One region of the Thalassospira lucentensis genome, then DNA from elsewhere that is predicted to be linked to it. Evidence: riboswitches for the same ligand, from Rfam matches in the RefSeq annotation. Region 1 holds a riboswitch; the other holds the start of a gene.
The links. Region 1 has a riboswitch for glycine ahead of gcvT (glycine cleavage system aminomethyltransferase GcvT). Riboswitches for the same ligand answer to the same signal wherever they lie in the genome.

Region 1 (14,975 bases):
GGCGCGTGAAGGTGCCAAAGTCGCCATCACCTATGTCAGTGCGCCGGACCGCGCCCGTGATGTGGTTGGTGAAATCGAGGCTGCGGGTGGTGTGGCGTTGGCGATCAAGGCCGATAATCGCAAAGCACAGGAAGTCGAAGCGGCGATTAACGAAGCTGCCGCGAAATTCGGCAGGATCGATATTCTGGTCAATAATGCCGGGATTATCGAAATGGCACCGGTCGATGAATTAAGCATCGAACAGTTTGACCGGACGGTCGATGTCAATGTCCGGGCCGTCTTTGTCGCGACCAAGGCAGCACTGGCCCATATGCCCGATGGGGGCCGGATCATCACGACCGGCAGCAATTTGGCGCATCGCGTGCTTTGGCCGGGATTTAGCCTTTATGCCATGTCGAAATCCGCGCTATCGGGCTTTACCCGTGGGATTGCCCGTGATCTGGGGCCACGGAAAATCACCGCCAATGTCATTCATCCGGGGTCAACCGAAACCGATATGAATCCGGTAGACGGCGAAATGTCCGATGCCCAGCGCAGCCGCATGGCGATCTCGCAATATAGCGACGCTAATGACACGGCCGGTCTTGTCGCATGGCTTGCCGGGCCGGAGGCAAAGGTCGTCACCGGTTCGGAATTCACGGTCGATAGCGGGGTGAATGCCTGATCGAACGGCTCTTGTCTGGAATTTGCAGGTCGGTGGGCTGGATATCTCAGCCCACCGATAGCGCCAGTATCTGGCTGATCTGCGTCAGGGGGCGACCGGTTTCACCGTGCCATTGGTTAATCGCGTCCTGAACGGCAGCAAAATCCTTGCCCGATGATGGCATTTTCGAAACCACGCCTTCACGGCCAAGGGCCTTGATCACATCGTTGGAAAAGACCAGCGTATCGACCCCCATCCGGCGCAGGAACATCTGCCCGGTTTTGCCGCCAAGGCGCGAACCGCCTTTTTGAACGATGCGCAGATTGTCGCAGTAATCGGCAATCTGCCAATCGGCGAACCATGCGCCGACGGTGCCGTAATCTTCTTCGATCTGGCACAGGAAATGGGCGTTCGGGCCAACGGCCTTGATTTTCGGTGCATGGGCGACAAGCCCGTCGGTTGCCATCAGGCGATCAATGTCCTCGTCATGCATCATCGACCAGCGGCTGATATCGAATCCGTCATAGGCGGTTTCGAAATTCGGCCATTTGTTTTCAATCACCTTCCAGCTAAACCCCGCCTGAAACACGCACATCGTCATGGCCGAAAGCCACCGGTCCGACGGGATTTTGCGGATTTCATCGGGGGTCTTGGGCGTGATCAGCCGGGCATTGATGGCATCCATGCCACCCTTGAGAGCCGCCGTTTCGGTGATGATGTCGGTGAATGAACGCAACGCCATGTCGCAATCCCTGCCTGAAGCCTTAAAGCCCGGTCAATTCTTGACGGCAATCCGTGCCGTCTGGCGGCCGTGGCGTTCAAGAACCCAGTTTTCAAAGGTTGCGGCGGGCAACGGTTTGGCAAACAGGAAGCCCTGAATGAAGTCGCATCCCTTGTCACGCAGATATTCGTGCTGTTCGACTTCTTCAACGCCTTCGGCGACGACTTCAAGGTTAAGGCTGTGGCCCAATCCGATCACCGCATCGACAATCGCCTTGTCATCCATATCGACATGGATGTCGTTGACAAACGACCGGTCGATCTTGATCGAGGAAACCGGGAAACGTTTCAGATAGTTCAGCGATGAATAGCCGGTACCGAAATCGTCAATCGCGATCCGCACGCCTAGGCCTTTAAGCTCGTTCAAGGTCGAAACGGCTTTTTCCGGGTTGTTCATCAGGATCAATTCCGTGATTTCGAGTTCCAGCGTGCCATCGGGCAGGCGGGTCTGATCCATGATCTGGGTGACGGAACTGACCAGTTCGGCATCCTGGAACTGTGCCGGGGACAGGTTTACCGCAATACGAAGCCCCGGCAAGGTGGTTTCGCGCCAGATTTGCGTCTGTTTGCAGGCCTTGTTCAGAACCCATGCACCCAGCCGATTGATCAGGCCGCATTCCTCGGCCACCGAAATAAACTCGCCCGGCAGGATCATGCCGCGATCCGGGTGGTGCCAGCGCACCAGCGCCTCGGCCCCGACGACCTTTTCGGTGCGGCAGTCGATTTTCGGCTGATAGTAAAGTTCAAGCTGGTCATATTCCAGCGCGTTGCGCAGGTCTTCTTCGATCGTTTTGCGTTCCTTGACCCGTTCATGCATCGACGGCAGGAAGAAGCGGTAATTGTTGCGGCCTTCGGCCTTGGCGGCATACATCGCCATATCAGCGTTTTTGACAAGCTGTTCGGGGTTTTCGCCGTCTTCGGGGAACAGGGTGATGCCGACACTGGCGGTCGAATGCAGGCGGATGCCACGGCAATCGAACGGTTGCGAAAGCTCGTCGATGATGCGCTGGGCAAGGGCGATGGTGTCTTCGATATTCTGAACGTCGGTCTGGATGATCGCGAATTCGTCGCCGCCAAGACGGGCGGCGGTATCGGAATCACGGATGATCCGCGACAGGCGCTGCCCCATTTCCTGGATCATCAGATCGCCGACATCATGGCCAAAGTGATCATTGATGTCCTTGAACCGGTCAAGATCGACAAACAGGACCGTGACCCCGCGCTGGAACCGGCGGGCGGACAGCAATGCCTGACGCAGGCGATCCAGGAACAGGGTGCGGTTCGGCAGGCTGGTCAGCACGTCATGGACAGCCAGATGGCGCATGCGGGCTTCGGTCTGTTTGCGTTCGGTAATGTCGGTATAGGTCGCGACGTAACCGCCGCCGGGCATCGGGTTATGGTCCACCTGAACCACACGGCCATTCGGGCGGGTACGTTCCATGCGATAGGGTTCGCGACGGCGCGCAATCGCGACACGGTCGGAAATCAGGGCCTGAATGCTGACATCGCCATATTCGCCGCGTTCGGCATTATAGCGCAGAATATCGGAAAGCGGCGTGCCTTCCTTGACCAGATCGCGCGGCAGGTTGAGCAATTCGATATAGCGTTCGTTCCAGACCATCAGGTTCAGGTCCTGATCGAACAGGCATATCCCCTGGCCGATATTGTGAAGGGTGGCTTCCAGAAGGGCCTGTTTGCGCTGGGCTTCTTCCTGTGCCTGCCCCTGCAGGGCGACCATTTCGTTATATTCGCGGATCAGAAGGCCAAGTTCATCCGAACTGTTCCATTCCACCGGGCGGCGGAGCCGGCCATGTTTGGTCATGCGGATGGAATGCAAAAGCCGGTTCAGCGGTTCCTTGATCGAACGCTTGTTCGCGATCAGGAGGCTTGCGGCGACAACCGCAATCAGCAGGCCGAACAGGATCATGTCGATCACGATCCGGCGGAACAGCAGATCCTGAACGCGGGCTTCTGTGAAGAAGATCACAAGTTCGCCGACATCATGGCGCACATTGTTGCGTTCAAAGAACACGCGACGCGACAGGCGAAGGGTGTCGTTCAGTTCGGACTGGGATACGCCGGTATGGGCAAATTCGGTGCCATCAGCCCCCAATGCCTGCACCGCGACGATATCGCGATCGCGGCTCATGGCGTTCAGGGCTGATTCAATATTGTCGACATCCAGATACCAGAAAGGTGTTGCCAGAACGCGAGCATTGATATCGGCCGTCTGTTCGATTTTTTCCGTCAGATCGTCGCGCAGCACAGTATAACTGACGTATCCGAAGACAACGAACAGGGCGAGGGAGAACAAGGAAACCAGCGGCAGCGCGATAAAAAGCAATCGGCTGCTAAGCGACTTCCGTTGTAAAAAGCCGTACGATCCGCGCGACAAGCGTATTTCTCCTCGGCACCCACTATCGATTAGTTAATGGCAACCATACTCGACCTTCGGGTGGGCTCCAATACCCCTAAGACTGTCATACTCAATCCGGAAGTCAGCCCAAAAGCAAGTTTGATTTCATTTTTTTCATATAGCGTTCACAAAAACTGTCCCGGTCCATCTATTTTGGATCGAAGTCCAGCAGCTTCAAGGACTTGTCGGCCAAGTTTATTTTGGTACGGCCTGTCGTGCGAGCTCGTCGCACCGTTCGTTTTCGGGGTGCCCGGCATGTCCTTTGACCCAGTGCCATTCAACTTTATGAGGTTTCAGGGCATCCAGAAGCCGTTGCCATAGCTCGACATTCTTGACCGGTTTCTTGTCTGCGGTCTTCCATCCGCGTTTCTGCCATCCCCAAATCCACTTGGTAATTCCGTCCCGGACATAGCTGCTGTCGGTATAAATGTCGACGATGCAGGGGCGTTTCAATGCTTCAAGCGCACTGATCGCAGCCATCATTTCCATACGGTTATTGGTGGTTTCGGGATCACCGCCCGACATTTCCTTTTCCACCCCGCGAAATCGCAGGATTGCGCCCCAGCCGCCGGGACCGGGATTGCCGCTGCACGCGCCGTCTGTGTAAATCTCGACGCGGTTGTCTTCGGTTGCCGTCATTAGATCCTATTCCTCGCCCAGGCCATAGGCGCCGGCACTGTCGATGCGCTGATGGAAACGCAGTTTATTGATGTATTCGCGCGGATTTTTCGGCGTAACCAGCGCATCCTTGGGCGTATTGATCCAGTCATAAAGACGGGTCAGAAGGAACCGTAAAGATGCCCCGCGCGCAAGGATCGGAAGGGCCGCCAGTTCGTCATCGGACAAGGTGCGCACCTTGCCGTAGCTTGACAGAAGGTTGCGCGCCTTGGTGACGTTAAAGCTGTTATCGGGTTCGAAGCACCAGGCGTTCATGCAGATCGCAATGTCATAGGCCAGCAGATCATTGCACGCGAAATAGAAATCGATCAGGCCGGATACATCGTCCTTTCCGGGGAAGAAAAACACATTGTCCGGGAACAGATCGGCATGGATGACGCCTGCGGGCAATTGATGGGGCCAGTTGGCTTCAAGAAAGGCCAGCTCGTCCTCGATCAGCTTTTCAAGGCCGGGCTGAACGCCATCGGCATCGGCACGGCAGCTTTCAAACAGCGGGCGCCAGCCCTTCACACTCAGCGCATTGCCAAGATACATGTCGAAATCCTGACCGGCGGTATGCAATTGCGCCAGCGCGGTACCAAGACCTGTGCAGTGATGGGGCATGATCCGGCGTGGCGACATGCCGTTCAGGAAGGATGTGATGGCGGCCGGACGTCCGCAAAGACGGCGCAACGCAACCCCATCCCTGCCGTGGATTGGCGTCGGGCAGTTCAGCCCCTTGGCCGACAGATGATCCATCAGACCCAGATAGAACGGCAGATCATCGGGGTTCACGCGCTTTTCATACAGGGTCAGGATAAAGGATGCCTGATCGGTCTGAAGCAGGAAATTGGTGTTTTCGACACCCTCGGCGATGCCTTTGAACGAAATCACATTGCCGATATCGTATTCGGCAACAAAACGGGCGATATCTTCGTCAGAAACGTCGGTATAGACGGCCATGTGATGTCCGGATTTCCTGGATCAGAGCTGGGTTAGCTGGCAAGCTGTCGGGGCAGCTTGAAGGTGACGTTTTCGTTGGTCAAAGTCAGGGTTTCGACCGTGACGTTATAACGTTCGCGACAGGCATCAATGACTTCCTCGACCAGGATTTCCGGGGCGGAGGCACCGGCGGTAATGCCAAGGGTCGAAATGCCTTCAAGCTTGGACCAGTCGATGTCCTTGGCACGTTCGACCAGAACCGAGCGGTCGCATCCTTCGCGTTTCGCGACTTCGACCAGACGGTTCGAGTTTGACGAGTTCGGCGCGCCCAGCACCAGAATGGCATCGGCATCGGTTGCGATCAGCTTGACCGCGTGCTGGCGGTTGGTGGTCGCATAGCAGATGTCTTCTTTCTTCGGGACCTCGATTGCCGGAAAACGGCTTTGCAGGATCGAGATGATCCTTGCCGTATCGTCCAGCGACAGGGTGGTCTGGGTCACGAAGGCAAGGTTTTCCGGGTTTTCGACCTGCAGGTTTTCGGCGTCTTCTTCGGTTTCGATCAGGGTCATGCTGCCCGGTGGCAACTGGCCCATGGTGCCGATCACCTCGGGATGGCCGGCATGACCGATCAGAAGGATATGTTTGCCATCGGCATGGTGGCGTTCCGCCCCGCGATGGACCTTGGAGACCAGCGGGCAGGTCGCATCAAGATATTCAAGCTTGCGGCTTTCGGCGGTTTCGGGGACCGATTTCGGCACCCCGTGGGCGGAAAAGATCACCGGAACTCCGTCGGGAACCTTATCAAGTTCATCGACAAAAACAGCCCCCATGTCGCGCAGGCGGTCGACCACGAATTTGTTGTGGACGATTTCGTGGCGGACATAGACCGGCGCGCCGTACTTCACCAGCGCCTTTTCGACGATCTCGATCGCACGATCCACCCCGGCACAGAAACCGCGCGGGTTGGCAAGAATGATCCGAAGGTCGGCTTTGTCAGACATGATACGGGTCCGAATGTTCATGATGCGTGCCATGCGATGGCACGGTTATTCAAATGTCTTCGTTACATAACCCGCCAGCACCGGACGTGCAATGACAGACACCATGCAAAGATGGATGTGGATGCATGTATTGGTGGCAATTGTTGTGAATGCACTGATTTCAAACGGAAGCGGGTTGTGTCGCCATATCGGAGCGAATAGACTGCGCGCGGCTGTGCCCGGATCGGGCATGACAGCGGATTTGACCAGTTCTATAGAGGCTTGGATGACGATTGCGAACGGACTGCGGCGTATTTGTGCATTGGGTTTGGTGTCGTTTGCCGGTTTCCTGGCGGCGTGTGGCACGTTCGAAGAGCAGCCGGTCCCGGCATGCCCGCGGGCCTTTTTGCCCAATGATACCGCCCGTCTGGTGCAGTTCAACGGTCAGGGCAGGGATCTGACCGATGTGATCCTTGAAGCCGAATTTGGCGGATATCTGGGCGATTGCGGCTATGACCTTGATGACAAGGTTCTGAACGTTGTCATCAGCCCGATCATCAATGCCGAACTGGGCCCGGCAGCACAGGGGCGCAACGCAAAACTCCAGTATTTCGTAGCCCTTAAGGACCCGTCCGGCGAGTTCATCCAGAAGAATCTGTTTGATGTCGACATGGTCTTTCCGAGCAATTTGAACCTGGCGCGGTATCGTGACGAGCAGGTGACCCTGAACGTGCCGCTGGACGATGTCTGGGCCGGTCCGGATTACGAGATTTACCTTGGTTTCCAGCTGAGTGCTGACCAGCTTGATTACAATCGACGCTTCGGAAAAAATTAATAATCCGGCCTATTATTCATTTTTAGTGAGTAATCAAATCCCGCCCGCATCGCGTGGCGGGATTTTCGTTTTTGGACAAAAGTTCGTTTCCGGTAATCCTCATACAAAATAATGGACATTTGCCGGAGGAGCCAAAAAAGGGCTTTTAATCCTCATACCAATGGGTGGGGTCGAAAGGATATGATTTTTGGGGCTGGTCTGGTCGGATTCAAATCCGTATAAGGGGGCATACCCAAATGATCCCCGTGGGAGAGTGCCACGGTCTTGATCGATGTGCGTGATTGCATCGATAGGGATTGCGCGGACGCCGAAGGAGCAACCACCCCGGAAACTCTCAGGCAAACGGACCGCGGGGAGATGGGACTCTGGAAAGCAGGCGGCATCAGAAATCGATGTGCGCCTCGCCGAAGATGTAAGCAGACCGGTGTCCAAACCGGCTGTGATTCTTTCAGGCTCCAAGACAGAGGGGGACGTGGTTGGCCACTGGTCGGCTATGTTTCGCAACGCCTGTCTGGAGACCTTGATGGCCGATCATCAAACCGAACTGCTGAAAACCGCCCTTTATGATTTGCATGTGGAACTGGGTGCCAAGATGGTGCCGTTTGCCGGTTATGACATGCCGGTGCAATATCCGCTGGGGGTGAAGGGCGAACATCTGCATACCCGTGCGAAGGCCGGTCTGTTTGACGTTTCGCATATGGGGCAGGTCCGCCTGACCGGTGAACATCGCGTGGCCGAGCTTGAAAAGCTTGTGCCCGGTGACATCGCGATCCTGAAACCCGGCCGCACCCGTTATTCCGCATTCACCAATGACGATGGCACGATTTTGGACGATCTGATGATCACCAATGCGGGCGACAGCCTGTTTCTGGTGATCAATGCCGCGTGCAAGGATGATGACATTGTCCATATGCGGGCCAATCTTGATAATGGTGTGGAGCTGATCGAGATTGATGACCGCGCATTGATGGCCTTGCAGGGACCGGATGCCGCCCGCGTGCTGGCACGGTTTGCACCGTCGGTTGCCGATATGAAATTCATGAGCTTTGCCGAGATCGATATTGCCGGTATCGCGTGCTTTGTCACCCGGTCGGGCTATACCGGCGAAGACGGTTACGAGATTTCCGTGCCGAACGACCGCGCCGAAGAACTGGCGCGCAAGTTGTTGGCCGAGGATGAGGTCGAGGCGATTGGCCTTGGCGCGCGTGATTCGCTGCGTCTTGAAGCCGGTCTTTGCCTGTATGGCAACGATATCGACACCACGACCACCCCGGTTGAAGGCGACCTTAACTGGATCATCAACAAGCGTCGCCGCGAAGAAGGCGGGTTCAAGGGCGCAGACATCATCCTTGATCAGCTTGCCAACGGGGCGGATCGCAAACGTGTCGGGATCAAGCCCGAAGGCAAGGCACCAGCACGTGAACATACGGCTGTCCTGAACAGTGACGGTGAAGAAATTGGCGAAATCACCAGCGGTGGTTTCGGCCCGACCGTGGATGGCCCGATTGCGATGGGATATGTCGCAATTGAATTTGCCGCCCCGGGTACCAAAGTCGATCTGATGGTGCGCGGCAAGGCCCGCCCGGCGGAAATCGTCGAGCTGCCGTTTGCACCGCACCGTTATTATCGCGGCTGATCGCCAGAACGGATCGGGCGGGCGGCGCGACGTTGCCCTTCCGGGATAAAAATAGCGGAACAACCGGAACAACCGGGAAGCCGCAAAACCGGAACATCCCGGAAAACGGGAAGACCGGACAGACCACAGATTTTAGAGACAACTGATCTTACAGGGACGATTACAATGGCTAAAAAATTCTCGCAGGAACATGAATGGGTTGAATATGAAGACGGTGTCGCGACCGTCGGCATCACCGATTATGCCCAGCAGGCGCTTGGCGATATCGTGTATGTCGAACTGCCGGAAGTCGGCAAAAAGCTGACCAAGGACGGTGATGCGGCAGTTGTCGAATCGGTCAAGGCCGCCAGCGACGTTTATGCGCCGCTTGATGGTGTCGTTGTCGAAGCCAACGAAGAGCTTGATGATAATCCGGCACTGGTGAACGAAGCCCCGGAAAGCGATGGCTGGTTCTTCCGCATGGAACTTTCCGATGAGTCCCAGCTTGATGAGCTGATGGATGAAGCTGCGTATAAAGACTTTGTCGAAGGCCTTTAAGATATGCGTTATCTTCCGCTAACCAAGGCGGATCGCACCTCGATGCTTGAAACCATCGGGGCAAAGTCCGTTGATGAATTATATAGCGACGTGCCCGAAGGCGCGCTGCTGTCCGAGCCGGTCGATCTGCCCCATCATCTGGGCGAATTGCAGGTCGAACGCGACATGGCGAAAATGGCCGCCAAAAACATGGGCACGGCCAGCGTGCCGAGCTTCCTGGGGGCGGGGGCGTATCGCCACCATGTTCCGGCCACGGTTGATTACATCATCCAGCGTGGTGAGTTTCTGACGGCCTATACCCCGTATCAGCCGGAAATCGCACAGGGTACGTTGCAGTATCTGTTCGAATTCCAGACCCAGGTGGCATCGATCACCGGAATGGATGTGGCCAACGCATCGATGTGGGACGGGGCAACGTCATGTGCGGAAGCCGTTCTGATGGCGTGCCGGGCCACGCGCCGCAAGAAAGCGGTTCTGTCGGGTGGTCTGCATCCGCATTACCGTGAAGTCACGGAAACCTATTGCCAGTATAGCGATACCGAAGTTGCCGGTCGTGACGGGCACCCGGAAAAGCAGGCAACCGCCGACGAGCTTGACGATCTGATTGATGATCAGACCGCGTGCGTTGTGGTCCAGTATCCGGACGTGTTTGGCCGTATTCAGGACCACACGAAGCTGGCGGATGCGTGCCATGCCAAGGGTGCGCTTCTGATCGTGGTGTTTACCGAGGCCATGGCGTTTGGCGCGGTCAAATCACCGGGCAGCTTTGGCGCGGATATCGTCTGCGGCGAAGGCCAGTCGATTGGTAACAACCTGAACTATGGCGGGCCATATGTTGGTCTGTTTGCCACGACCAGCAAACTGGTACGCCAGATGCCCGGTCGCCTGTGTGGTGAAACGGTCGATCAGGACGGCAAGCGCGGTTTTGTTCTGACGCTTTCGACCCGTGAACAGCATATCCGCCGCGAAAAGGCGACATCGAACATCTGCACCAATTCCGGTCTGTGTTCGTTGGCCTTTACGGTGCATATGAGCCTTCTGGGGGAAGACGGGTATCGTGGTGTGGCAACGCTTAACCATGAAACCGCCTGCAAGACCGCCGATGCGATTGATGCGGTACCGGGTGCGGAAGTGGTCAATGACAGCTTCTTTAACGAGTTCACCGTCAAGCTTGCCAAACCGGCAGCCGAGGTGGTCGAGGCACTGGTTGCCAAGGGTATCCTTGGCGGGGTTCCGTTGTCGCGCCTGTATCCGAACCGTGACGATCTGGACCATTACATGCTGGTGGCGGCGACCGAAACCAACACCGACGAAGACATCGCGGACCTTGCGTCTGCATTGAAGGAGGTGCTGGCATGAGCTTTACCACCCATACCGGTAACCGCGGCCTCGTTCTTGAGGAGAAGCTGATTTTCGAACAGGGCGAACCGGGTCGTACCGGTGTTGACCTTCCGAAGCCAGCGGGCATCAAATCACGCCTTGGCGGCCTTGATCGCGATAGCGATGTTGGTTTGCCGGGCCTGTCCGAGCCGCAGGTGGTGCGTCATTTCACGCGCCTGTCGCAGAAAAACTTTGGCATTGATTCCGGCTTCTTCCCGCTGGGTTCGTGCACGATGAAACATAACCCGCGCCTGAACGAAAAGGTTGCGCGCATGCCCGGTCTTGCCGACCTGCATCCGATGCAGCCCGAAAGCACGGTTCAGGGGGCGCTTGAACTGATTGACAGTTGTGCGCACTGGCTGCTGGTTCTGACCGGGATGCCCGCGGTTTCCATGTCGCCCGCAGCGGGCGCACAGGGTGAACTTTGTGGCATGATGGCGATCCGTGCGGCGCTTGATGCGCGCGGTGAAAACCGTCGTCGTGTTCTGGTGCCGGAATCAGCCCACGGGACCAACCCGGCAACGGCCGCGGCATGTGGTTTCACGGTTGATTCGATCCCGGCCACCGAAGATGGCCGTGTTGATCTGGCGGCATTCGAAGCCAAGCTTGGCGACGATGTTGCGGGGATCATGCTGACCAACCCGAATACGTGTGGATTGTTCGAGCGCGACGTTCGCAAGATTGCCGATCTGGTCCATGCGGCCGGTGGGTATTTCTATTGCGACGGGGCGAACTTCAACGCGATTGTCGGACGGGTTCGCCCGGCCGATCTTGGCATTGATGCGATGCATATCAACCTGCATAAAACCTTTTCGACCCCGCATGGCGGCGGTGGACCGGGTTCGGGTCCGGTTGTGTTTTCCGACGCACTGGCCCCGTTCGCACCGATCCCCTATGTCGTGCGCAAGGGCGAGAAATTCCATCTGGTGGAAACCGCCGAAGAACAGGATGGCAAAAAGCCGTTCGGTCGTCTGAAAGGCTTCCACGGCCAGATGGGCATGTTCATTCGTGCGCTGTCTTATATGAAAAGCCATGGCGCGGATGGATTGCGTCAGGCATCGGGCGATGCGGTGCTGAATGCCAACTATCTGCTGGCGCGTCTGAAAGACAAGCTGAGCGTGGCATTCCCCGGCTATTGCATGCACGAAGCCCTGTTTGACGATGATTTCCTGAAAGATACCGGTGTTTCGACGCTGGATCTGGCGAAGGCGATCATCGACGAGGGCTTCCACCCGATGACCATGTATTTCCCGCTGGTGGTTCACGGTGCGCTTTTGATCGAGCCGACGGAAACGGAAACCAAGGAATCGATTGACCAGTTCTGCGATGCGGTTCTGGCATTGGTGGCCAAGGCAGAATCGGGTGATGCGGAATTCTTCAAGAATGCACCGTATCTGACGCCGCGCCGTCGTCTTGACGAAACGGCGGCGGCAAGAAAGCCGGTTCTGCGCTGGATGCCTGAATCTGCTTGATTTGCAACGCAGCATAACCTTTTTGCACACCCCGGTCGGTTGGCCGGGGTGTGCTTTTTCAAAGGGTTGTTCTTGAAACCCATTGGACTTGTAGCAATCTGGACCCTTATACTTGTTTTAAAGTGATCATCGGACCACGGGGACGGATGATCGGGGGAATTGGGATCGGGGAATACACCCCGTTGCCGGAGGATTGAAGTCAGTCATGTCACGTCGCGTGCAGAAGGTTTTCACCGCAGAACGCCGTTTAAAAGAACGTTCGGGTGGTGTGGTCGAAGATTGGTCGGATTCCTTTTTCGATCCGACGCTTGAAACCGGTATGGGGGCAGGTGCGGCATTACCGGCGCCAAAGCCAGCCGCGACGGCGGATGCGACGGGGATCAATCAGGCGGTTCTGGATGAAATCCGTGCCCTTCGATCCGAAGTCGCCGAGCTTCGCGATGCGGTTCGTGCCGGGGGCAGTGTTGATGCCGCCCATATCGCACCGGCATCGGATGGCGATGCGACGGATGTTCTGCCCGAACCGGTCAGCAGCAATTTTACCCACAGCAACCGTCCGGGGGCATCCGAGCCCGACCGTGACGACCTCGAACTGATCCGCAAGCAGATCGAGGAAATGAACGAGCATATTCACAAGGCGAAGATGCAGATTGCGTCGCTGCGCCATCCGAAGGCCGAGGATGACCGTCTGGTCAATGCGACCACCGAACTTGATGCGATCATCAAGGATACGGAAATGGCAACGCATACGATCCTTGAATCCGCTGAACAGATCGATGATCTGGCGATGACGCTTAAAAATGCGGCGCCGAACGACTTCGTCGCCGACCATGTCGAACAGATCGCGTTTCTGGTCACCAAGGTTTTCGAATCCTGTAACTTCCAGGACATCACCGGGCAGCGCATCAACAAGGTGGTTCGCACCCTTGAATTCGTAGAAGAACGGGTTCACAACATGATCCTGATCTGGGGCGAGGATGCCTTTAGCGACCTGCCGGTTCCCGATGATGATGACGGAACGCCAAGGAATGAAGATGACGATCTTCTGAATGGTCCGCAGCTTGAAGGCGAGGGAATCAGCCAGGACGACATCGACAAATTGTTTGACTGACTATTCCAAAATGTTCGACAGGATATTATATTCCAGGTTGAAACCCGGAGTGAGTCTTGCGCCAGAACAAGATCTTGCGAAATCGCGACCTGTAATCAGTCAACCAAAAGTTTACAGTTTCCCGATATCGTATTGTTCATAAAAACAAAAGCTTGTGTTGGGATGCGTGTGACGGGCAGTTGCGCGCATTCATGCACGCTTGGAGGATGAAATGGGATTCTGGTCGCTTGGCGGTATGCGCCAGCCAAAGGCACAAGATATCAAATGGCGGAAAAGCCCGCGTGGCGAATATTATCGTCTGTTCATGATTGATGATTTCAGTGAACTCAAACTCGACAATGTCGGGGGTGTTTATCTGCTTTGGCATGGCGGTTTGAAGCCGTCGTGGCTGGTTGCCGGGGCGACCGAGGATCTTGGTCACAGTTTCCGTGAACTTTTCCGGGACCGCGATATTCGCGAATATGACAACCGGGGCGGCGTATTCATGAGTTGGTCCCCGATCAAGGCGGACTTCAGGGAAGGTGTGGTGCATTTCATTGCCAAGCACACCAATCCGACTTTTGAATGCGATTTTGACAGCAAGTCGGACCCGATTCCGATCCTTTTGCCGCGTTAAGCGTCTACAGATAAAGGAAAAGCTCCGCATCACTGCGGAGCTTTTCTGTTTTCAGGCCGTGGGGTTCGGGCGAACCGATCAGAGTTTGCCGAGCACGGTTTCGGCACTTGAAACGTCGAATGCACCGGGTTCTTCGACCGCAAGATCGGTGACCTTGCCATCATCGACAATCATTGCAAAACGGTTGGCGCGTTTACCAAGACCGCGACCGGTCAGGTCCAGTTCAAGACCGGTCTTGCTGACGAAGGCGAGGTCGCCATCGGACAACATGGTGATGTTGTCACCGGCATTTTCCGCCTTGGCCCATGCGCGCAGAACAAAGGCGTCGTTCGATGCCAGGCAGACGATTTCATCAACGCCCTTTGCCTTGATGGCATCGGCATTGGCAACGAAGCCCGGCAGATGCTTGGCCGAGCAGGTGGGGGTGAAGGCACCCGGCACGGCAAAGACGACGACCTTGCGACCGGCGAAAAATTCCTTGGTGTTGACGGCTTCGGGGCCGTCAGCGGTGGCGCGGAAAAGGGTGACTTCGGGAAGGGGGCTGCCGATTTCGATGGTCATGGGGTTTTCTCCGTCATACGGGCGGCTTTATTGTCGCCCTTGTTCTGGGATAGGGCCATCAAACAGCAAAACGGGTTGATCTTCAATCATATCCGGTGATGTTGCGATGGTTTCAAATCTTTGTCATCGGTTCCTGCATGCTGGCCGCGACATGCAAAGACATGGACCGGATCAGTTTTTGACAAGATCGGCCCGGCCGCTTGCGTCGGCCAGTGCAGCAAGAACTTCTTTTTTGCTGAGAAGTTCCGAAAGCAGGATGCCTTTTTCGGCGTTCGGGCCAAACACGGCGTTAAACGGAATGCCATAACGGCCATAGCCGGCAAGATAGCCCGCAATCACAGGGTCGGGACGGGTCCAGTCGCCCTGCATCACAATGACATCATCGGCAGACAGGGCCGCGGTGATCTCG
Region 2 (14,975 bases), 1.1 Mb from region 1:
TTCACGCGGGGGATAGACCTGTTTCAAGCGGGTTTTGTATTTTTCGCAAAATGCGGCGCGCGCATCATCGTCGGGCAGGGCGGCCAGAACCGGCCGCAAGGCGGTTGACGAGGTCCAGTCAAACACCGGGTCTTCACCATGCAAGACATGGCAATACTGGGTCTGCCAAAGATCAATGGCATCACAGTCCGGGGAAAGAACATCGAAATAGTCGCCTGGCCGCATGATCCGGATTTGCTGGGTTGCTTCGGCAACGGCATCGCGCCATTCAATTCCGGCTTCGCCAATCAGCTGATGACTGGGGGCCAGGAAATTGTTCGGCACCTGAATGGCCAACAAGCCGCCGGGTCGTAAAAATCGTGTCAGCCGCGGGAACAGTTTTGCATGTTCGGGAACCCATTGCAGGGCGGCATTGGAAAACAGGATATCGATTGGCTCGTCAGGTTCCCATTGCGCGATATCAGCCTGTTGCCATTCTATATTTTCACCGCGTGTGCTGGCGGTTTCGAGCATTTCCGATGATGAATCAATCCCGACAATACGGACATCGGGATTTTCTGGTGTCCGATACGCCTGATCTAGCAATGCGGTGATTGAACCCGGTCCGCAGCCAAGGTCGACAATGTGACGCGGTACAAAGCCATCTGCCGGCTTGGGCAGGCGGGCGATCAGATCTTTGGCCGGGCGGCGGCGTTCATCGCCAAACAGGCCGTAGTGAACGGGATCCCAGTGTGTATTGGTCATACCCTGATCCATACCGCGCATGGTCCTGAAAGAAAACCTTTAAGGCGATGCGAACCGTTTCGGCGTTACTTATGGGAGTCCTTTTCCTGCTGGTCATAATGTCCCTTGATCAACTGGAACATGAACAGCACCGCGCCGATGAACAGTGCCAGACCAACAAAATACGAGTAGCCGTCAAGCGAACCCGAGGCATAGAACAGGCCAAAAAGACCTACCACGATCGTCAGAACAACGAAGATCAAGCGATCTGCACCCATCTTAGAACTCCTCTAAACTTCTGATGTATCTTGATTTTCTGCAATCTAGCGCTTTGCGCGCAGTGATCAAGAAATAACGTGGCGTCTTATGCCGTCCCCGAATTTCGAATTCTTTGAGGTACATCACTAAAGATTTCGACCAGTTGCAAATAAACTGGTCTTTTGAACGGCACGATCAGATCGGGCAAAGTTCCGAAATCGGTCCAGCGCCACGCGTCGAATTCGGGATGAGGCACATCGATTTTGATATGTTTTTCCTTGCCGGTAAAGCGCATGGCGAACCATTTCTGTTTCTGGCCACGATATTTGCCTCCAAATGCCTTGCCGATCAGATGGTCGGGCAGGTCATAGGTGAGCCAGTCGGGGCTTTCGGCAATGATTTCTGCCTTGTCGGTTCCGATTTCCTCGGACAGCTCGCGCCGTGCGGCCTGTTCTGCGGTTTCGCCGTCGTCGATGCCGCCCTGCGGCAATTGCCATGCTCCTTCAAATCCGATCCGGTTGCCGATCCAGACCTGTCCGTCATCGTTGAACAGCGCAATCCCGACGCATGGACGATAAGGTAAATCTTCCGCTGTCAGGCCAGCTCCGCCGGTACTTTCGATCGGCTGATCCTTGTCCGGCTTGGCAGCTTTCTTCGACTTGCTACCTGATTTCTTGGCCATTTTTACCCCCTGTCCGCGTTTACGCGTCAGCTATGCCGTCAATTCTCGATTGTTTCATTTGCGCCGTCGCCGGTATCTTCCGGGGCGGCATTCTGCTGCGCACGTTCTTCGGCCAGTGCTGCTTCACGCCGGGCGGCTTCCGCCTCGACCGCAGATTGCGGTGTGACCTGCATCTTTGCAAGGGCCGAAACCGGTGCAAGCTGAACTCCCTGACGCGCAAGCCGTGCCGACCAGTTGCGAAGGCGCTGAATGGTGACAGGATAGGATTGCGCGATCCCGATGGCGACACCATTGCTTTTTGCCTGCTCAACCAGATCGTTCAGGCGGGCGTCAATTTGCCGTCGGCTTGGTATTTCGTCGATCATGATATTGCCTATGGCATTCGGGGTGTCGGCATTCGATGCCAGTTGTGCGCCAAGACTGATCGATCCTGAATTCGTGCCTTCAACATACATCAGGCCCGTCCGGTCGATGAACTCGATAACCGGGCGGATGGCACTGTCAAGGCTGCCAAACTTTGATCCAAGATAACTGACCACACCAGCATAGCCGGGGAATCGCGCCAGCAACCATTCCAGCCTAACAAGGTTTTCACCTTCCGGAAGGCTGGTCAGAAGCGCACGTGGACCGGGATCGGACAGCGGGAAGTCGATTGGCTCCATCGGCAACTGCAAGAATACTTCGTGACCCATCGCCCTTGCATTGGCCGCGACCTCGGGCAGATTGTTCGAATAGGGTGACAGCGCCAGCGAAATGTTCAGCGGCAAATCTTCGATTGCGGCCTGTGTTCTTTCACTATTCAGGCCGATACCGGTGACAATGATGCCGACATAGGGTTGGCCTTCAACCACGTCAAACGGGCGCTTATAAGCATCAAACGGTGTCGTGCCATCATCGGCAATTCGCGGAATGCGCCCAAAGCTGCCTTCCTCATCCAGACCGGGAATGGGGGCCGGGCGCAAGGGATCTGGCTCTATGGGCTGATCAAGTGCACCTTCCTCGGCAAGGGCGGCAAGTTCTTCGGGGGTCGGTGTTGTGCTGCCGTCGGTCGTGCCATCCTGTCCCGGTGTTCCAACCAGATCGGCAACGCCTTCAAGCTGTTTGGCAATGTCCTCTGCATTTTGCGGTTCGCCGGACTGGTTGGTGTCGGCATTGGCAAGGGCCTCCTGCTCGGCACGGGTGCGTTCTTCAACGTCACGCACGCCCTTGGCGATTTCTTCCTGAAGTTCGCGTTCGGAACCGGGAACAGCAGCGATTGTTTTCGGGCTGCCCAGATGGAACAGCCGCCATCCGGTTTCTGGATCAAGGATCGGGATCAGGCCAATTGCTGCGGCCCCGATGGGGCTTAGAAACAGGGCAATGATCAGGAGCTTGGACAACCACCAGCGCCGCGATGGCGGACGCTTGGGCAGGCGTTCCCACTGGACCTCAATCGGCAGCTCGTTAAAGGGAAGATCCTCGTTAGACAGGGTGTTTGAAACATCATCTGTTTCTTCATCGCCCATGTCATCGAGAGTATCCCGTTCCTTCTTTCGGCCAAACCGCAAGGATTTTATGAGTTTCCTGATCACGAAAGGTCAGTCTCTTTCGGTATTCGGTTCGCACCTCACCCTTGCGGGCGGGGTGCGAACAGGGCAATGCCCCGGATCATGTCAAGTGCACGTGACAGCTGATAATCCTCTAGCGCGATTTCCTCGGCGGCACTGCGGCGATCATTTGCATCGCTTTCAGCATTGCTGATGGTTTCGTCCTCGTTGCGCAAGGCACCGTTAAGGTCGGCTTCGGACCGGCGCTGGGCGGCTTCGATGCTCTCTACACGTGCCTGTGGTACGATGATATCAGGCACAATGCCGACTTCCTGGATCGACTTACCCGACGGCGTGTAATAGCGCGCTGTGGTCAGACGAAGTGCCACGTTCCCCGGCATCGGCAGGATGGTCTGAACCGATCCCTTGCCAAAGCTGCGCGTTCCCATGATGACCGCCCGGCGGTGATCCTGAAGGGCACCGGCAACGATTTCCGATGCGGATGCCGAACCATCATTGACCAATACAATCATCGGAAGTCCGTCGGCAAGATCGCCCGGACGGGCGTTGTAACGTTCGGTGTTTTCGGTATCGCGCGGACGGGTTGATACGATTTCACCCTTGTCCAGGAACGCATCCGAAACCGAAATCGCCTGATCAAGCAATCCACCCGGATTGTTGCGCAGATCAATCACGAGGCCCTTCATTTCCGGGCCGATCTGATCGCGCATATCGGTGATCGCACGTTGCAGGCCGCTATAGGTCTGTTCGTTGAATTTGGTGATGCGGATATATCCGACATCGTCTTTTGCTTCGGAGCGGACCGACTGGATTTTGATCACGGCCCGGGTCAGCGTCACGTCAAACGGTGCGGCTTCGCCCTTGCGCATGATGGTCAGGCGGATATCGGTATTGACCTTGCCGCGCATCATCTCGACTGCCTCGTTCAGGCCAAGGCCCCGGATCGGTGTGCCGTCGATATGGGTGATGTAATCGCCCGGCTGCAAACCGGCTTTTTCGGCTGGCGTGTCATAAATCGGGGAAATGACTTTGACAAAGCCCTCTTCCATGGTGACTTCGATGCCAAGCCCGCCAAACTCGCCGCGGGTATCAACCTGCATTTCCTCGAAATTATCCATATTCAGATATGAGGAATGCGGATCAAGCGATGTGAGCATGCCGTTGATCGCAGCTTCAATAAGCTGCTTGTCATCGACTTCCTCGACATATTTCGATTTCACCTGTTCAAACACATCGCCAAACAGGTTCAGCAGCCGATAGGTTTCGGCCGAAGTTGTTGGTGAAGATTGCGCCAGCGCGGGCGAAGCAAGGCCCAAAGTCATGCCGGTAGCGAGTGCGAATACTGCCAATCGAGAGGTTTTCATCCACTTACCTTGCCGTTTTTCGAGGCCAGCCAGGGAAGCGGATTGACCGCTTCGCCGTCATGGCGCATCTCCAGATAGAGTTTAGGCGATATTTCACCCATTATTCCAACAGGTTCGCCCGCCAACAAATACTGTCCTACCACACTGTCGAGCCGATCAAAACCGGCGATAAGACTATGGTATCCTTCGCCGTGTTCGATAATCAAGAGGCGGCCATAGCCACGGAACGGCCCGGCGAATACAACTTTGCCGTCAAAGGGGGATACGACTTGCGCGTTTGGGCGCGTATCGATCTCGATCCCTTTGGAATGTGTAACCGCCAATCCGTCCGGTCCGCGGGACCGTTCGCCAAACAGTGTAACGACCTTCCCGCTTGCAGGCATACGCAATTGTCCGTGTGCCAGCGTGATCGAACTGCCAACGGCCATTTCTTCATCGGGGGCGGTTGACGGTTTGCTTGCCGGGGCCGTCTTTTCGGCAGGTGGGGCGGGTGGTTCGTTTCTGGCAATGGTCGATGGGGGCGGGGCAGGTTTGGGCTCTTCACGTTTGGCAATCTGGCGTTCCGGTTTCATGCGGGGTTCGGGAACGCCTTCTGCCCGCTTTTTCAGGCTTTCCAGAAGATCGCCCAGTGATTTTGCCTCGGTCGCCAGTTCATTGACGGCGCGCGATGCCATTTTGGCCTCTGCCTCGGTTTCCGAACGCAGTTTGCGCTTTTCGTTAAGCAGAGCGGCTAATGACTGGCGTTCTGCCTGTAATTCTTCGGTGGCGGATGCCATTTCGCTGCGGCGCGTGCGGATGTCTTCGCGAAGGGTGCCGATTTCTTCAAGTTCGGCCCGCAGATCACGAGCATGCTGTTCGACGCCGGGCAAGGCGGCCTTCAGAAGGATCGCGGATCGCAACGTATCCTGCGGGCTGGTCGGAAGGGCGATCACGGCTTCTGGCGGAGTGGTCGACAGCCGCTGCAGGGCCATCAGGATGCGGGCATATTGCCCGGCTTTGTCTTCAAGGCTGGTGGCGGCGCGCTTTTCGCGGATTTCAAGTTCGGCAAGCTGGTCTTCAAGCTCGGTCAGCTTTGTCTCAAGGCGTTGGGCACGTCTGGCAACCGAAATGGCTTCGGATTGAAGCGCCTGTTCCTCGGTCCAGAGCTCTCGCGATTTGCGTGACAGGAATTCTTCCTGTTTCTGTTGTTCGGACAACTGGCTTTCAAGTTTATCAAGCTGGCTGTCGACCTTGCGCAGCGACTGCGCAAAAGAGGGCGCAGCCCCGCCCGCAATCATGGCTGCAAGCACAGCCAGCGCAGGCAGGGCGGTCCTGGAACGCAGATCAGCTCGCAAGAAGCGCATCATTCCCTTTCAAGCCCTTGATCAACGGTTTGCCGGTCATTTCCTTGGGCTGCGGCAGGCCGAGAAGCTGAAGCAACGTTGGCGCCACGTCGGCAAGGCGGCCATTTTCCAGTGTGACACCTTCTGGCCCGTTTACCAGAATGGTCGGCACCAGATTAAGCGTATGTGCGGTGTGCGGTTCACCGGTTTCCGGATCGACCATCATCTCACAATTACCGTGATCAGCGGTAACGAACATCACACCGCCCACCGATTTAACCGCATCAACAACCTGCCCAAGGCAGGTATCAACTGCTTCAGCGGCTTTCATGGCGGCTGAAAGAATGCCGCTATGGCCGACCATGTCGGGATTGGCAAAGTTCAGAATGATCGCGTCATAGGTTTCTGCCCTGATAGCAGCCACCAGCTTTTCGGTTACTTCCGGGGCCGACATTTCGGGCTGGAGATCATAGGTCGCAACTTTGGGCGAGGGTACCAGAATACGGTCTTCGCCTTCGAAAACCTGTTCTTCGCCGCCGTTAAAGAAGAAGGATACATGCGGATATTTTTCGGTTTCCGCAATGCGCAACTGTTTCATGCCCGCCCTGGAAACAACTTCGCCAAAGATATTTGGCAACACCTGCGGCGGATAGATCGCATCCATATATTTCGCATGGTCGGACGAATATTCGACCATGCCGGCCTGTACGGCGAATTTGATCGGGGTGCCACGGTCAAAGCCGTCAAAGTCCGATGCGCAAATGGCGGCCAGAATTTCGCGTGCGCGGTCGGCGCGGAAATTGGTCATCAAAAGCCCGTCGCCATCTTTCATGCCGTTATAATCGCCAATTACGGTCGGCAGAACGAATTCATCCGTGGTATCGGCATCATAGGCCGCCTTGATCGCGGCTTCGGCACTTTCGGCGGTGCGGCCATCGGCGTAATTCTTGCCCTGCACCATCGTGAAATAGGCTTGGCTGACACGTTCCCAGCGGTTGTCGCGATCCATCGCGTAATAACGCCCGGTGACGGTCACGATTTCAACATTGGCATCGCCAATCAGGGAGCGGAATTTTTCAAGGAATTTGGCTGCACTCTTGGGCGCAGTATCGCGGCCATCCAGATAGGCATGGATTTTTACCGGCACACCGGCTGATGCGATGATTTTGGCAAGGGCTGCCATATGGGCCTGATGGGAATGCACCCCACCTTCGGACAGAAGCCCTGCGATATGACAAACACCACCGCTTTCTTTCAGCTTGGCGATGACCTTTTTGACCGTGTCGGTTTCGGCAATCAAACCGGTTTTGACCGCGTCATCAATTTTCGGCAGTTCCTGCATCACAACCCGACCGGCACCCAGATTCATATGGCCGACTTCCGAATTGCCCATCTGCCCTTCGGGCAGGCCGACATCCAGACCGCAAGCCTTTAAAAAGCCGGTCGGATTATTGGCATAAAGCGCGTCCCAAACAGGGGTATTGGCCAATGCAACCGCATTGTCCTTGCTTTCCTCGCGATAACCCCAGCCATCCAGAATGCACAGCACCACCGGACGCGGGCGCTTTACGGTATTTGATACAGTCACAATCATAATCCCACGAAGTAAGGTACACGAAATAAGGTAAAAGGCTGAATTACCGGTAAAGATGGTTATTTTCCGGTAATTTCACCATCCGTACAATGACGTCGGGCGCGGTGGGTCCGCCATCAGACGCTGCCAATCATAGCATTTTCAACGCGCAATCTATCATGAATGGAAGCATTGAACAGCCTTCCGGCCGGGTATTTTTTGTGCGGTTGCAAAGCTGCTTTTTGACAAGGCTTGCCACCTGCCTGTAATCTGGCATGCAACGGTGATACCTCGAATAACCGCGATGGGAGAGCCCGTTTTGATCCCGTGATCAGATCGGCGCCGAAGGAGCAATAGCCCCGAAAACTCTCAGGCAGATGGACCGTTGCGGATTGAGGCTCTGGAGAGAGAAAGCGGTACGGGGCCAACGCCCGGCACCATATTTCCACCGAAGGATGAAGCCATGTTGTCAAAGGCGGTTGTTTTTGGTGGCAGGGCGCACAATCTCAGGTCAAGGGACAGAGGGGGCAAGACACCGGTTCTATAACGTCGTGCGGCATTTTTCCGCATGACAAAGAGCCGTGGGAGGCCCTTTTGACCGAAGAAAACAAACAACGTCCGCAAGACGTTAACCTTTCCGTTGTTGATCTTTATACCATCGGGATCGGGCCATCGAGTTCGCATACCGTCGGTCCGATGCGGGCAGGCTATCGGTTCTGTCTGGAACTCGAAGCCCGGAACATTTTGGAAAAAATCGGCTCGGTAATTGTTGATCTTTACGGATCGCTTGCCCTGACCGGCAAGGGGCACGCCACCGATACCGCGGTGATCATGGGGCTTTCGGGGGAACGACCGCGTTCTGTTGATCCCGACCGGATCGCACCGACGATGGATGCGATTGACCGGGACCGCGAATTACAGCTTTATGGTCGCCATCCGGTTTCCTTTAACCGCGATACCAATCTTGTGTTTCACATGGCCGAAAGCCTGCCCGAACATCCCAATGGTATGCGGATCACCGCCTTCGACCATGATGGTATTGTTTTGCACAAACAGGAATATTTCTCGGTCGGGGGTGGATTTATCGTCTCGGGAGATGATCGTGGGGCGGAATATTCCGGCGATAACATAACGCTGCCTTATCCTTTTTCCTCGGCCGACGAATTGATGGCGATCTGCAAACAGGAAAAGCTGTCTATTGCCGAAGTCATGGCCGAAAATGAAAAAAGCTGGCGCGACCCCGCCGAAACCGAGGAATTCGTTGATCGCGTGCATCGCGCGATGATGGATTGCATCGAACGGGGCTGCAAGTCGGATGGTATTCTGCCCGGCGGGCTGAATGTCAAACGGCGCGCGCGTAAACTTTACCTTGAACTGACCGAACGGCCCGAAGCGGGGCTTAAGGATCCGTTGACCGTGATTGACTGGGTCAATCTCTATGCCCTTGCGGTGAACGAAGAAAATGCTGCGGGTTCGCGCGTGGTTACGGCGCCGACCAACGGGGCAGCAGGCGTCATTCCCGCCGTGCTGCGCTATTACGAACGGTTCGGGGCCAATGTCACACAGGGAAAAATACGCGAATTCCTGTTAACCGCGGCGGCCATTGGTTCGATTTATAAAAAACGCGCCTCGATATCGGCTGCCGAAGTCGGTTGTCAGGGTGAGGTTGGTGTCGCCTGTTCGATGGCAGCCGGTGCCCTTTGTGCGGTTATGGGCGGCACGCCAGAACAGGTTGAAAACGCCGCCGAGATTGGTATGGAACATAACCTTGGCCTGACCTGTGATCCGATTGGCGGTCTGGTGCAGGTGCCTTGCATCGAACGCAACACCATGGGGGCGGTCAAGGCGATCAATGCCGCCCGTCTGGCGATGCGCGGTGATGGTCAGCATACAGTGTCACTCGACAAGGTTATCGAAACCATGCGCCAGACCGGTATCGACATGCAAAGCAAATACAAGGAAACCAGCCAGGGCGGGCTTGCGGTTAATGTCAACGTCGTTGAATGCTGATTTGCCTGTCGAAATGACCCTCACACACCTCCGAAGCAATTGTTTCGGGGGTGTTTTTCGTCCGGCCTGATTCTTGCCACCTTGGATCTGTATTCTGATATGCTCAAGTAATTAATAACGGGGCAAAGACCCCGAACAGGTTGGGCAAAGCATGAAAAAGAAACTGTTCCGCATCTATATTGCGGTCAGTCTGGATGGCTATATCGCGCGCACCAATGGTGCGGTTGACTGGCTCGATGATTTCGATCCGGCCGAGTTCGATTTTGAAGGCTTTCTGGGCACCGTGGGAACACTGATCATTGGGCGAAAAACCTTTGATCAGGTGATGGAATTTGGTGAATGGCCTTATGAGGATCGCCGCACGATTGTTCTGACATCGCGCGATTTACCCGATAAACGTCCGGCCAATACAGAGGCCTATGGCGGCAGTCTTGTCGAACTGGCAAGACTGCTTCGCGATGACAGATCGGATACCGGCGATATCTGGATCGTCGGCGGGGCCAGTGTCGTGACCCAGTTTCTGTTTGGCGGTCTTGTCGATCAGCTTGAAATGTTCATCATTCCGGAAATTCTGGGCGATGGCATCCGGCTGTTTGGCCGGGATGCTGCGGGCACAACACCGAAACTGGTGGCATCGGAACACTACAAGTCCGGTGTTGTGCGCATGCAGTATGATTTGCGGTAAGGCTGGTTATTTCAAGGTTTCCAGCTTTTCGGCAATCTTTGATGAAAGTTCGCGAAGGGCATTAACAGCACTGCTTTGCCAGTCGCTGTCGAGGACCATCTGCATCTTTTCCTGATAGCTGTCGGTGACTGTAACCGGTTCGCCCTTGTTCAGTTCGTTGCCCTTCAACGTCACTTCGGACTGGTTATGCACCGTGACCTGCCAGAAACCGGGTTCGAACCATGACCAGAACTTGATCAGGTCGGCATCGACGGCGTCGGCGCTGTCATATTCGGCGTCCCCCGGTTCAAGAACACGGTATCCGGCCTGTTTGAAGCCGTTGGAGATTGCCTTGTTGACAGCATCGGCAACGGTTTTGCCTTCGGGCAGCAAAACATCTCCCATCGCCATTCCGTAACCATTGCGTTTTCGGGCATAGGCACGCGACGTAAAGGCGACATCATCAATCTCGTCATTCGACAGCGACGGGATATCCGGTGTTGACGGATCAATCTCGAATTGGCGTTTGTCTTCGACCGAAACGATTTTAACGGCCGGCCCAGTCGCCGGGTTCTCAATTTTGGCCGGTTCCTGAATTTCGACAACGCTACGCGAAGCTGCGCACGCGCCGGTCAGCATTGCCAAACCGATAACGGCGGCAATCTTTAAGTATCTGGTTTTCATCGTTAATTCCCTTTCTCAAACAGATGGAGGAATACTCAGGGATAAATTTTGAAACAACTTATCCAAGAGTGGGGGAGCCGATGCTTTTGGTAACTTCGGGATTATTCCCGGTGATAGGGATGATTGGTCTGGATCGCGTGGGCGCGGAAAAGCTGTTCGGTAATCAGGGCGCGCACCAGCATATGGGGCCATGTCGCCTTGCCAAGTGACCAGAGCGTATTGGCGCGTGATTTGATGGCGTCTCCATGCCCATCGGCTCCGCCAATGGCAAAGGCGATATTTCCTGCATATTGATCGATCCAGCCTTCAAGTTTTGCGGCAAAATCGATGGAACCGTATTCGTGGCCACGCTCGTCAAGTGCGATCAGAAAGGCATTATCGGGGATGACGCCCAGCAAAAGCTCCGCTTCGCGGTCTTTAAGCTGATTGGGCGGAAGCTTTTTCTTTTCTTCGACTTCCCGCACGGCAAAGGGCCAGCGCAGGCGCGCCGCGTAATGGTCAAAAAGATCTTTTTCGGGGCCGTTCTTCATCCGGCCCACTGCAGCAAGGGTAATTTGCATCTTTCCGATCCGGCTTTGGCCCGCATGGGGACCACCGATAGCCGATCCCCGCGGTGGTCAGGGCAAACCGGGGCGGACTGTATTAATACAGCCGCGCCGCCTGCTGTTTAAGCGCCGGGTTTTCAACGCCCCACATCTGTTCGATGTTGTAAAAAGCGCGAACTTCCGGACGGAACAGGTGAACGATGACATCGCCGGCATCAACCAGAACCCAGTCACCCTGTTCCTTGCCTTCGGCCATTGCACGGCCCTGGCCGGCATCTTTCAGCTTTTCGACAATATGTTCTGCCATTGACGCGACCCTGCGAGAGGACGAGCCGGTTGCAATGATCATATGATCGGCAAGGGAGGTTTTATCGGTCAGATCAATGGTGACAAGGTCTTCGGCCTTGTCGTCTTCGAGCGTGCTCTGGATAAGGGCAAGGAGCTCGCCCGGGGTCAGAGTCTTTTTTGCGGTACCTATGGTCGCCACCTCAATTTACGCGAGAAAGCCCGATCCGATTCGGATTCGGGAAATTCCCGCCGGTCAAACCTGCCATCTGCCTTCGGCGCGGATTGCGGTCGAAGAGGCCGGATGGCGCTTTATTGGCAGGTAAACCCAGGCCGGAACATCGAGATCGGCCAGCAAACCCGCCCTGTCCGATGGGATGCGCCAGCGTTCCATACGCTTGGCCGCCGTCCCGGACAATGCCTTGTTAGAATACCCCTCACGGTCAAGGACCGCAATGGGAGCGCGCAAAATCAACCTGTCCCACCATTTCCATTTATGAAACTGGGCCAGATTGTCCGCCCCCATCAGCCATACGAACCGCGTTCGGGTAAAACGACGCTGCAAGGCTGCGAGAGTGTCGGCCGTATAGCGGGTTCCAAGTTCTGATTCAATTGCAGAAACAACAATGCGGGGATGCTTTGCCATCATCAATGCCGAATCGAACCGGTCGGCAAGGTCTGCCATGCCCTGCGTCGGCTTTAGCGGGTTTTGCGGTGACACCAGCCACCAGACCGCATCAAGACGCAGGCTTTTCAACGCTTCAAGCGATATATGCAAGTGCCCTTCATGTGCCGGATTAAAGGACCCGCCCAGCAATCCGACGCGGGGCGGGGCACTATGGCTTCTGGGCGTAGAAAAGCTCATGGGCGGGTCTGGCCGGTGCCGCGCACGATGTATTTATAGCTGGTCAGCTGTTCGACTCCGACCGGACCGCGTGCATGCAGCTTGCCCGTCGAAATGCCGATTTCCGCCCCCATGCCAAATTCGCCGCCATCGGCAAACTGGGTCGATGCGTTGACGATCACGATACCGGAATCAACACCGTTCAGGAAGGTCGCGGTCGCATCGGCATCCTCGGCCAGAATCGCATCGGTATGGTGCGATCCATATGTGTTGATATGGCTGACTGCCTCATTGACCCCGTTGATGACCTTGATCGACACAATCGCATCAAGATATTCGGTGACCCAATCCTCGTCCGTTGCAGGCAGGATGCGCGCATCCACCTTCTGCGCGTGGGCATCGCCGCGCAATTCGCAACCCTTGTCGGCAAGGGCGGCGGCAATTTTCGGCAACAGATCATCGGCAACCGCCTGATCAATCAGGATGGTTTCGGTCGCGCCGCAAATGCCGGTCCGACGCATTTTGGCATTCACCACGATATCAACGACCTTGGACTGGTCCGCACTGGCATGGATATAAGTATGGCAAAGCCCTTCCAGATGCTTGAACAACGGAATGCGGCTTTCATCGGTTATCCGCGCAATTAGCGATTTGCCACCGCGCGGGACGATGACATCAATATAATCGGACAGCTTCAGCATTTCTCCAACGGCGGCGCGATCCGTAACCGGGATCATCTGAAGCGCATGTTCAGGCAAACCGGCTTCGAGAATGCCGGCAAGCATGCAATCAAAAATCGCACGTGATGAATGGAAGCTCTCGGAACCGCCGCGCAGGATCGCGGCATTGCCTGATTTGATGCACATGGCGCCGGCGTCGGCCGTTACATTCGGGCGACTTTCATAAATGATACCGATCACGCCAAGCGGTACCGATACGCGCGCGATATCAAGCCCGTTGCGCTCTGGGCTCCAGCGGGCCAGTTCGCGGCCAACCGGATCGGGAAGGTCCGCAACCGCCTCGACACCAGACGCCATGCTTTCGATGCGCGTGGGATCAAGCGCAAGGCGGTCCAGCAGTGCGGGCGTCAGACCCTTGGCGCGACCTGCTTCCATGTCGCGTGCATTGGCGGCCAGAATGACATCGGCATTTTCGCGCAATTTGCGCGCGGCCGCTTTAAGGGCGGCGGTTTTTGGTTCGGACGGGACCTGTGCCAGTTTCAGCGAAGCTTCACGGGCATTGATGCCCATGTCGCGCATTAATGCTGCAATGTTCTGGTTTTCGATGCTGGCAAGTGCCGTCATGGTCCTGGTTCCGTTCCTTGAAGATGTCCCGCGGGCCGGAATTGCCGGGGCGGGCTTATCGCAATTTTATCGACAATTTGACAAAATATCCCTCTGACCGCGCAACTGCAATCGTCTAGCGTCGATAAATCAATGTTTTGCGAACTATCCCGTAGACGGAAAGACACGCTTTCTTGTCCAGCTTGCTTGCCAAATCATTGATTACGGGCCATCTGTTGTTTTGGGAAAGCGGGACGTCAATTAGAAAGCCGGGGCTGTGTCGGACACGCCACATGGTGCCCACCAGGGGATAAGAAGTTGAAAAACATGGGTGATAACCAGCCATCAGCCCGCGCTGAATTTGGTGTCGTTAAAACTTTTCTGCCGTATCTGTGGCCGCGTGGCGAGTTCGAACTCAAGACCCGTGTGGTGATCGCCCTGCTGTTTCTGGTCGGGGCGAAGATCGCCAACGTTTATGTCCCGGTTCTGTATAAATACGCGGTTGATGCCCTTGGCGGCGGCAAAGCTGGTACCGGCTCCGCAGGGGCGGACACGACATCCCTGATCGTTGTGCCAGTGGGGATGATCGTCGCTTACGGACTTGTGCGTGTTTTATCCTCGGCCTTCGGGGAATTGCGCGACGCCGTTTTTGCCAAGGTCGCGCAACGCGCCATTCGGACATCCGCCCTTGGTGTCTTTGAACATCTGCATGCCCTGTCGCTGCGGTTCCATCTGGATCGCCAGATGGGCGGGCTTTCGCGCGCGATTGAACGCGGGGTCAAGGGGATCGAATTCCTTTTATCCTTCATGCTGTTCAACATCCTGCCGACCCTGCTTGAAATCTTCATGGTCTCGGGCATTCTTTGGGTGCTGTATGATTTCTGGTTCGCGCTGATCACGTTTGTCACCATCGTGATCTATATCGCCTTTACCCTGATCGTCACCGAATGGCGAATGAAGTTCCGCCGCGAAATGAACCAGCGCGATGACGAGGCCAACACCAAGGCCATCGACAGTTTAATCAACTATGAAACGGTCAAGTATTTCAATAACGAGGATCACGAATCCCGTCGTTATGACAATGCCCTGCGCGGCTATGAAACGGCGGCGGTGAAGTCACAGGAATCCCTGTCCAAACTCAATATCGGGCAGGGTGCGATCATTGCAGTCGGTCTGGTTCTGAACATGCTT

Region 2: another riboswitch for glycine. It lies ahead of R1T41_RS10220 (L-serine ammonia-lyase); the one in region 1 lies ahead of gcvT (glycine cleavage system aminomethyltransferase GcvT).

Annotation. Positions count from the first base shown of each region.
Region 1 is NZ_CP136684.1:954,705-969,679, reverse strand. Features, by position in the region: gene R1T41_RS05135 (SDR family NAD(P)-dependent oxidoreductase) at 1-664, shown strand, start outside; gene R1T41_RS05130 (DNA-3-methyladenine glycosylase I) at 711-1,385, opposite strand; gene R1T41_RS05125 (putative bifunctional diguanylate cyclase/phosphodiesterase) at 1,419-3,818, opposite strand; gene rnhA (ribonuclease HI) at 4,035-4,478, opposite strand; gene R1T41_RS05115 (homoserine kinase) at 4,485-5,459, opposite strand; gene ispH (4-hydroxy-3-methylbut-2-enyl diphosphate reductase) at 5,492-6,439, opposite strand; gene R1T41_RS05105 (hypothetical protein) at 6,669-7,253, shown strand; glycine riboswitch at 7,490-7,613, shown strand; glycine riboswitch at 7,617-7,719, shown strand; gene gcvT (glycine cleavage system aminomethyltransferase GcvT) at 7,777-8,889, shown strand; gene gcvH (glycine cleavage system protein GcvH) at 9,055-9,426, shown strand; gene gcvPA (aminomethyl-transferring glycine dehydrogenase subunit GcvPA) at 9,430-10,785, shown strand; gene gcvPB (aminomethyl-transferring glycine dehydrogenase subunit GcvPB) at 10,782-12,278, shown strand; gene R1T41_RS05080 (protein phosphatase CheZ) at 12,484-13,389, shown strand; gene R1T41_RS05075 (hypothetical protein) at 13,601-14,005, shown strand; gene R1T41_RS05070 (peroxiredoxin) at 14,084-14,566, opposite strand; gene R1T41_RS05065 (protein-disulfide reductase DsbD family protein) at 14,738-14,975, opposite strand, start outside.
Region 2 is NZ_CP136684.1:2,071,587-2,086,561, forward strand. Features, by position in the region: gene R1T41_RS10185 (methyltransferase domain-containing protein) at 1-744, opposite strand, end outside; gene R1T41_RS10190 (hypothetical protein) at 810-1,001, opposite strand; gene R1T41_RS10195 (RNA pyrophosphohydrolase) at 1,088-1,663, opposite strand; gene R1T41_RS10200 (divergent polysaccharide deacetylase family protein) at 1,702-3,168, opposite strand; gene R1T41_RS10205 (S41 family peptidase) at 3,270-4,574, opposite strand; gene R1T41_RS10210 (peptidoglycan DD-metalloendopeptidase family protein) at 4,571-5,917, opposite strand; gene gpmI (2,3-bisphosphoglycerate-independent phosphoglycerate mutase) at 5,898-7,490, opposite strand; glycine riboswitch at 7,765-7,864, shown strand; glycine riboswitch at 7,868-7,993, shown strand; gene R1T41_RS10220 (L-serine ammonia-lyase) at 8,064-9,479, shown strand; gene R1T41_RS10225 (dihydrofolate reductase family protein) at 9,631-10,164, shown strand; gene R1T41_RS10230 (hypothetical protein) at 10,171-10,827, opposite strand; gene rlmH (23S rRNA (pseudouridine(1915)-N(3))-methyltransferase RlmH) at 10,929-11,387, opposite strand; gene rsfS (ribosome silencing factor) at 11,470-11,859, opposite strand; gene R1T41_RS10245 (nicotinate-nucleotide adenylyltransferase) at 11,914-12,522, opposite strand; gene R1T41_RS10250 (glutamate-5-semialdehyde dehydrogenase) at 12,519-13,805, opposite strand; gene R1T41_RS10255 (ABC transporter ATP-binding protein/permease) at 14,112-14,975, shown strand, end outside.